Regions from separate parts of the Nitrosospira lacus genome, predicted to be linked through region 1. Evidence: riboswitches for the same ligand, from Rfam matches in the RefSeq annotation. Region 1 holds a riboswitch; the other holds the start of a gene.

Evidence for each region. A riboswitch is a leader RNA that binds a small molecule or an ion and turns the genes downstream of it on or off. The one in region 1 is predicted to bind cyclic di-GMP.
Region 2: linked by a shared signal. The riboswitch ahead of EBAPG3_RS07310 (S8 family serine peptidase) and the one ahead of EBAPG3_RS15385 (PEP-CTERM sorting domain-containing protein) in region 1 are both predicted to bind cyclic di-GMP.

The regions. Positions count from the first base shown of each region.
Region 1 is NZ_CP021106.3:1,106,640-1,110,110, reverse strand. Features, by position in the region: gene EBAPG3_RS04885 (M48 family metallopeptidase) at 1-571, shown strand, start outside; gene EBAPG3_RS15385 (PEP-CTERM sorting domain-containing protein) at 764-1,441, opposite strand; cyclic di-GMP riboswitch class I at 1,497-1,605, opposite strand; gene lptM (LPS translocon maturation chaperone LptM) at 1,860-1,994, shown strand; gene lysA (diaminopimelate decarboxylase) at 1,991-3,244, shown strand; gene mgtE (magnesium transporter) at 3,269-3,471, opposite strand, start outside.
Region 2 is NZ_CP021106.3:1,633,552-1,637,022, reverse strand. Features, by position in the region: gene EBAPG3_RS07310 (S8 family serine peptidase) at 1-1,649, opposite strand, end outside; cyclic di-GMP riboswitch class I at 1,794-1,880, opposite strand; gene EBAPG3_RS07305 (PEP-CTERM sorting domain-containing protein) at 2,219-2,878, opposite strand.

The sequences.
Region 1 (3,471 bases):
GGTCGAATCGGTATTGCGAAACAAGGCCGATTGGGTGGTGGAAAAACTCGATGAATGGAGAACTCGAAAATTGTACGAACCGGTATGGGAAGAAGGAGCCATTTTCCCGCTGCTGGGCGAACCCTGGCAGTTGGCGGCGAGAGCTGCCGGGGTCACGCAAATGACTCGGGCAACGATGAAGACAGGAACTGAAGACAGGCAGATGCAATTGCCGCTGCTTTCCGTCCTAACCCCACGGCAAATCGAAAAAATCGTAATGGACTGGTATTGCAACAAAGCAATCGCATGCTTCAGCGAACGAATCGCGCTGTATGCGGATAAGCTCGGCGTTGCGCTGCCGCAGTTGCGGCTATCGCGCGCCAGAACCCAGTGGGGCAGTTGCAACACACATGGCATTGTCCATCTCAACTGGCGGTTGATTCAAATGCCACTTCATCTGGTGGACTATGTCGTGGCGCATGAATTGTCGCACCTCATCGAGATGAATCACTCGCCGGCTTTCTGGCAAACGGTGGGACGCGTCTATCCGGATTATGTGGCAGCGAGGAAGGAGTTGAAGAGGCTTGGATGATAGCAACGTCCGATAGTTGCCCATCCTGTACAGGTATGATTCATAGATACCGTTTCGATAAAAAAAGGGCGATGGACAACGAGGCTAAGAAACTGCTTCGTTAGGTCTAACTGCTCAAGGAATTTGGCGACGCGGACTTCCAGGCACTGAAAAACACAGAGGGGCGTCCCCCTCCGTGTCTCAGGACCGGCCCTATTCAAGGGGTTTACGGCGGCGCGCCAGAAAGCCCATCAGACTCAAGCCAGCCATGAACATGGCATAGGTTTCAGGTTCAGGAATAGGAGAAGATAGGTTGATAAAACTCTCATTGCCGCCACCACTCGCAAACCGTTGCAGATGCAAACCGATGCGCAAGTCGCCGGTTCCGCCATTGTTCGGGAGTGCGAGCGCGTTGATAACGCTGCTGTATGTCTGAGCGCCAGTCAGGTCGAAATCGATGGCGAGCCATTCACCCTGGCTAACACCGTTCCCCGAGACAGGTGCATTGGAATCCGCCAGAAAGCCGGCGGTTGTCACAAAAGCGGGGCTGACTAAATTGCCGCCGGGAAGATTGGGCGGACTGGCCCCTTGCGAGAAATTCACTCCCGATGAAGACGTAATGGATGCAATCCCGAGAAGCGTACCGTCGTCAAAGTAGACATCGGTCAGGGAAGAAGTGGAAGTGTTGGTAAAATTGAATCTCACCTGATGGCTGCCAAGATCTATCACCTCAACCTTGAGGTTCGCTTCCCCATCCGCCTCGGCTCCCGCGTTGTTATGCGTGATATTTGCAAAACTATAAGAGGTTGATACCGCCGCGTATCCGAGCGGCTGATAAACCGATATCGCGAGGGCAAACAGCAAGCCCGGCAATGGTCTTAGATAACTCATGAGCGACCCTCCCAAAAATTTGGTTTCAAAGATTTATGGTGTAAAACAATGGCATACTGGCACTCCGGCTATCTGCATGCGGACCGGTTTCTTCAGCAAGCGATGGTTTTGGCAGATCCTGGATTTTCCGGCCCCGTCTCGCAACGGGTGTGGCTTTACGGTACGTCAAAAGCTTAATGGAAGAGAATGACAGCAAATGCTTCGCCGGGATTTATATGCATGAGCTATTAGGCGCATGCCATGGAGGAAGACACCTATCAGTGCAAGATCGATAAAAGAATTGCAAGCCGCAATGACGCTGCCAATCGTCTGAATAAAATTCTCCGTTGATTGCTGGCTGACCTGGGGAGGCTCATTCAGAGATTCTTGACCTTTATGTTAGTATTTCATTTCATATCCATCATTCCGGTATCGCTCCATGCATAAATTCTGCACCGCTTCCCTGCTGCTCTTGCTGCTCAATGGCTGCGGCCTGAAGGGGCCTCTCTATCTTCCGCAAGAACAACCTGCGCAGTCATCGCAGCAATCCCCGGACGAAGTGAAAAAGAAGTGAGTGGTTTTCCTTCATTTGATTATCGCAATGGGAGGCTGTACGGTGAATCGGTTCAACTGGATCGCATTGCCCGCGAATTCGGCACGCCCTGCTATGTTTATTCACGCGCGGCGCTCGTTGCGGCTTACAGGGAATTCGACGCCGCATTCGGCGGACGCGACCATCTGGTGTGCTATGCAGTCAAGGCTAACTCCAATCTGGCTATTCTCAATTTACTCGCCCGTCTCGGCAGCGGCTTCGATATTGTCTCCGGGGGAGAACTCCAGCGAGTGCTGAAAGCGGGCGGTGATCCGCAAAAAGTGGTGTTTTCGGGAGTGGGCAAGCAACCGGATGAGATGCGGGCGGCGCTTGCTGCGGGAATATTCTGTTTCAACGTGGAATCGGAAGCGGAATTGGCCGTGCTGGACCGGGTGGCGGGTGAGTTGAATAAAATCGCGCCGGTGAGCCTGCGGGTCAATCCCGATGTGGACGCAAAGACGCACCCTTATATTTCCACTGGTCTCAAGGAAAACAAATTTGGTGTGCCCTTCGAAGAGGCGGAGAAGCTTTATGCCTCCGCACGCGAATTTGCCAACTTGCGCATCAGCGGACTGGATTGCCATATCGGCTCACAATTGACCAAACTGGGCCCCTTTGTCGAAGCTTGCGGGAAAATACTTGGCCTGTTGATTCGCCTTGAAACGCTGGGATTTACTATCGATCATCTGGATCTGGGCGGCGGTCTCGGCATTCGCTATTTGGGAGAAAATCCGCCCGCGGCGAAAGACTACGTCACGGCATTGTGTGCCGCGATCGGCCCACGTAACCAGCGCATCCTTATCGAACCTGGCCGCGCGCTGGTGGGCAACGCCGGTGTATTGCTTACGCGCGTCGAGTATCTCAAACATACCCCGCATCGGGATTTCGCCATCGTGGATGCCGCCATGAATGACCTGATGCGTCCGGCACTCTATGACGCCTACCATGAAATCCTGCCGGTTATTGCGAATGGCGGCGATGAGAAAATATATCAGATTGTCGGGCCCGTTTGTGAAACAGGCGATTTTTTGGGGCATGACCGGAAGCTGGCATTGTCTCAGGGCGACTTGCTAGCCATTATGTCCGCCGGAGCCTACGGCATGAGCATGAGCTCAAACTACAATACCCGCCCCCGTGCCGCTGAGGTCATGGTGGATGGTGACCACGTTCACCTTATTCGCCAACGCGAATCCCTGGAGCAACTGCTTGCCGGCGAGAAAATGCTTCCCTGAACGGAACTTACCCAGCAATTCCCCCTAAACAAGAAAAAGGGTTGCGAGCCCCAGGAAAATGAAAAAACCCCCGCTATCGGTAACGGCGGTAATCATCACGCTGGAACCCGCCGCCGGGTCGCGGCCAAGTTTATGCAGAGTCAACGGGATCAATACACCCAATAAAGCCGCCAGCAACAAATTCAACATCATTGCCAGCGTCATCACCAGTCCAAGAGAGCCGCTGC
Region 2 (3,471 bases), 530 kb from region 1:
TTGCTACCCGAGACACTCCCTGCCACCGGATTGATGATTTGTACGGCCGGCGCTGTGGTGTCCTGGGCAACCGTTACGGTTCCGTTGGCCACATTCACCGCCACGGCGGTTGAAGCCTTGGAGTTGCCGGCCGCGTCGAACGCATAGGCAACCAGGTTGGACATACCGTTGGGTGTACCGGTCGAATCCCAGGTGAATCCGAATGGCGCAGAAGTGTCGATGGCCACCGTGGTGCTGTTCACCCGCAGTTCTACATGGGTGACGCCGGTATTATCGGTCGCGGTCACATTCACGGGAACCAGCCCCGTCACCGTTGCGCCGCCCAGAGGCGCGGAGATGGAAACCACCGGAGGCTGAGTGTCCGCTACAGGAACAGCGGCAACGGCAGCCTTTACCGCTGCTCCCGCATTAACCCTCCCATAGCCATAATAGGGGTCACGTCCGGCAGCACCCAAATCAACGGCGGTTGAGAACAACAGACTTTCGATCTTGGTGTTCTGCAACGTAGGGGCGGCAGACATCATGAGCGCCACGACACCGGCGGTAACCGGGCTGGAAAACGAGGTACCGGATACCGCCCCATAGCCCCCACCCCGGGTTGTAGTCCAGATACCGGCTCCTGGTGCGGACACAGCAACAAAATTGCCATAGCTCGACCAGCTGGCCTTGGCGTCATTGCTGTCGGTGGCAGATACCGCGATCAGTGTGGTGGTGGGCGCATAAGTTTCATTGATACCGCTGTTACCCGCACCCACTACCACCAGCCCGCCCTTGTTCTTCATGTATTGCGCCGCATTCTGGATCGTCGAGCTGCCCGCTATCAGGGCGAAGCTCATATTGACAACACGCGCCCCACGGTCGGCCGCCCATGTCGTCCCCTGCGCCAGCATGCTTACATATCCAGCACCGCTGGTATTGGTGACGCGGATGGGCATGATTTTCGATTGACCGGAAACGGATGCGACACCCACCCCGTTATTGCCTGCCGCTGCCGCCGCGCCGGCTACCTTGGTGCCGTGGCCATATACGTCCGATGTATTGGAGTTATTGTCATAAAAATTCCATCCCGGCACCATGCGCGCGGCGAGATCGGGATGCGCGCTGTCGACCCCCGAGTCCAGGATAGCAATGGTTACTCCGGCGCCCTGGGCACCATCCCACGCGGATGCTGCGCCAATTTTAGGTAAGTGCCACGCACTGCCATAATAGGGATCATTCGGCACGAAATCGGGGGTTACAAGGTAGTCGGGCTCCGCAAACTTGAGGTGCGGGTGATGGGCGAGCCGCGCGGCAATGGCTTTTTCCGAGGCATTACCCGGCAAATCCACGATGTACAAGTCGCTCTGCCCGATCTTCCTGCCCTTGCCGCCATGGGCACCAAGTATCTTTGCCAGCTCCTTTTCGGGCAGCCCGGCACGGGGCACCACCAGGATCCGTCCTTTTGCCCATGTCTCGGAACCAGCGCCCGGTCCCTTGACTTCCGGGGGTGCGGCGTCGGAAATGGTTGGATGGAATCCCATGCAGGCCGCCAATATAACCGCGACCAAACCGAACCGGGCGCGTGTAACAGGTTTCAAGCCACTTGATGGAAATACACAGGTAGCCAGCCCTGAAATGCCGGAAGGTGATGCCTGATTGCTGATGCTCATTTGAAGTTCCTCCTCGTGGTGTGGAGGCGGAACTACCGGAATAGGCCTGGATTGAAAAATGCTCTAGCGCCGGACAATAAAGTCCATCCGAGCATCTTGCTTGATTCCCGTCAATCTATGACATTGATCAGGGAAGCGGCGTTATCTGGCAGTCCTGCCGTCCTGGGGCCTTTGCCCGGTAGACCGATGACTTTGCGTCCCCCGTTTTCACGGGGTTTGCCCTTTGCAGATCTAAAAATGTTGCGTCATCATTGCATGGATGACGCGCGCCGCCTATTGGACTGAAGTACAACTCGCCGAAGAGTGAAAATGGATAGGAAAAACCGGACCGGCAATCCCTTGCTGATGAATACGCCTTAAACCTGTACAAAATCCTGCGTGGATTTACATTTCCGTACGTACATTCCGGGACATCCGCCATTCCATGCAGAAAAATGCAAACACAACCATGATGATTGCTTGCATGCTTGGGAACGACGCGCATAGGCGCCTATTTAATGCACTTCCATGGTCGTACCAAATAACAAACCCGCCGAAGCGGGTCTGTTGTCAGGCCTGTATTAAGCAGATCAGGCTAGTTGCTTTTTGTGTCTGCGTGATATGCCGATACCCAATAGACCCAGGCCAAGAAGCGCCAGTGTTGCGGGTTCCGGTATTTCAATAGGGGGTACTGTACGATCGGTAGGACCAAGGCGGACTTGCTCCAAGTCGCTGATACCCGTCATTCCGGAGGCACTGTCGATGATTACTCTTACGATCACCTGATTATCCAGGGAAAAGCCGGTGAAGAAGTTCTGTCCCGACCCATCCAAGGCTTGGTTCAGGAAGCTGAAAGTCGCACCGAACTGATCGATCAGGAAAATATTCGCAGATCCATTCGCTCCGGCATCGATATTGAACTGCACTTTCGCAAAGCCGAGAAGCGGATCGTCCAGCCCCCACTCGATATGATTAAAGGAACCATCGGCGGCCTCAATACGCGCCTGCCCGCCTCCAGGAACTATAATATTTTCGTTACTGGTAAAGTTGACGAGTTGATGGGTCTGATTAAGCTCGCCGACTACGAGAGTATCGAGAACCCCGGGTTGCGTAAGCAGCACATTCTGGACATCTCCTGAACCCCCGATCAATCCTGTGCCTAGCTGAAGCGTTGCGGATGCGCTACCTGAGTAAAATGCACCCAGCAAAGCAATTGTGGCACTCGCTTTAAAAACTTTTTTTATGTTCATGATTCATTCTCCAAGTATTAAGTGACCCGATTAATAACAAAGCAAATGTCGTGCCAGATAGAGAATGATTATAATATATTGATTATTATAGTTAATATATAACCTTATTAAAAATATGTAAATTTTTCCGTCAGTTATTTGCTCAAGGGCCAGGAATCACTCGCTCTGAACGACGAAAAAGTTAATCTTCTATGGATATCGGTGGGAGCCGCCTCCAAGGCGGCTGTCGGCTATTTAGGGCCTGTTAACACTTATTTCGCACCCGCGACGGCGACGGATTTCTCCAGCACGAGGCATGAGCCGCGCGGCGGAGGAGACCTCCGTAAGCGGCGAGTAACGAAGGGCTGGATGAAATCCGTCCCGTCCCTTCGGGGTGCGCACAAAAAACGCGGGTGCGAAATAAGTGTTAACAGGCCCTAATAATAAGATGCCTTATGCGTCGCCAACATGCATTTAAATTCAAGAATCGGTGACATCCGGAGGAAGGAGGCCTCAATAAGGCAATGTAAGAAATTCCGACAAAATCAGCCGGCTCCGGATATTGATACAACTCGGCGCATTCACCGGGAGCTCGATTCATTTAAATGGAGAAC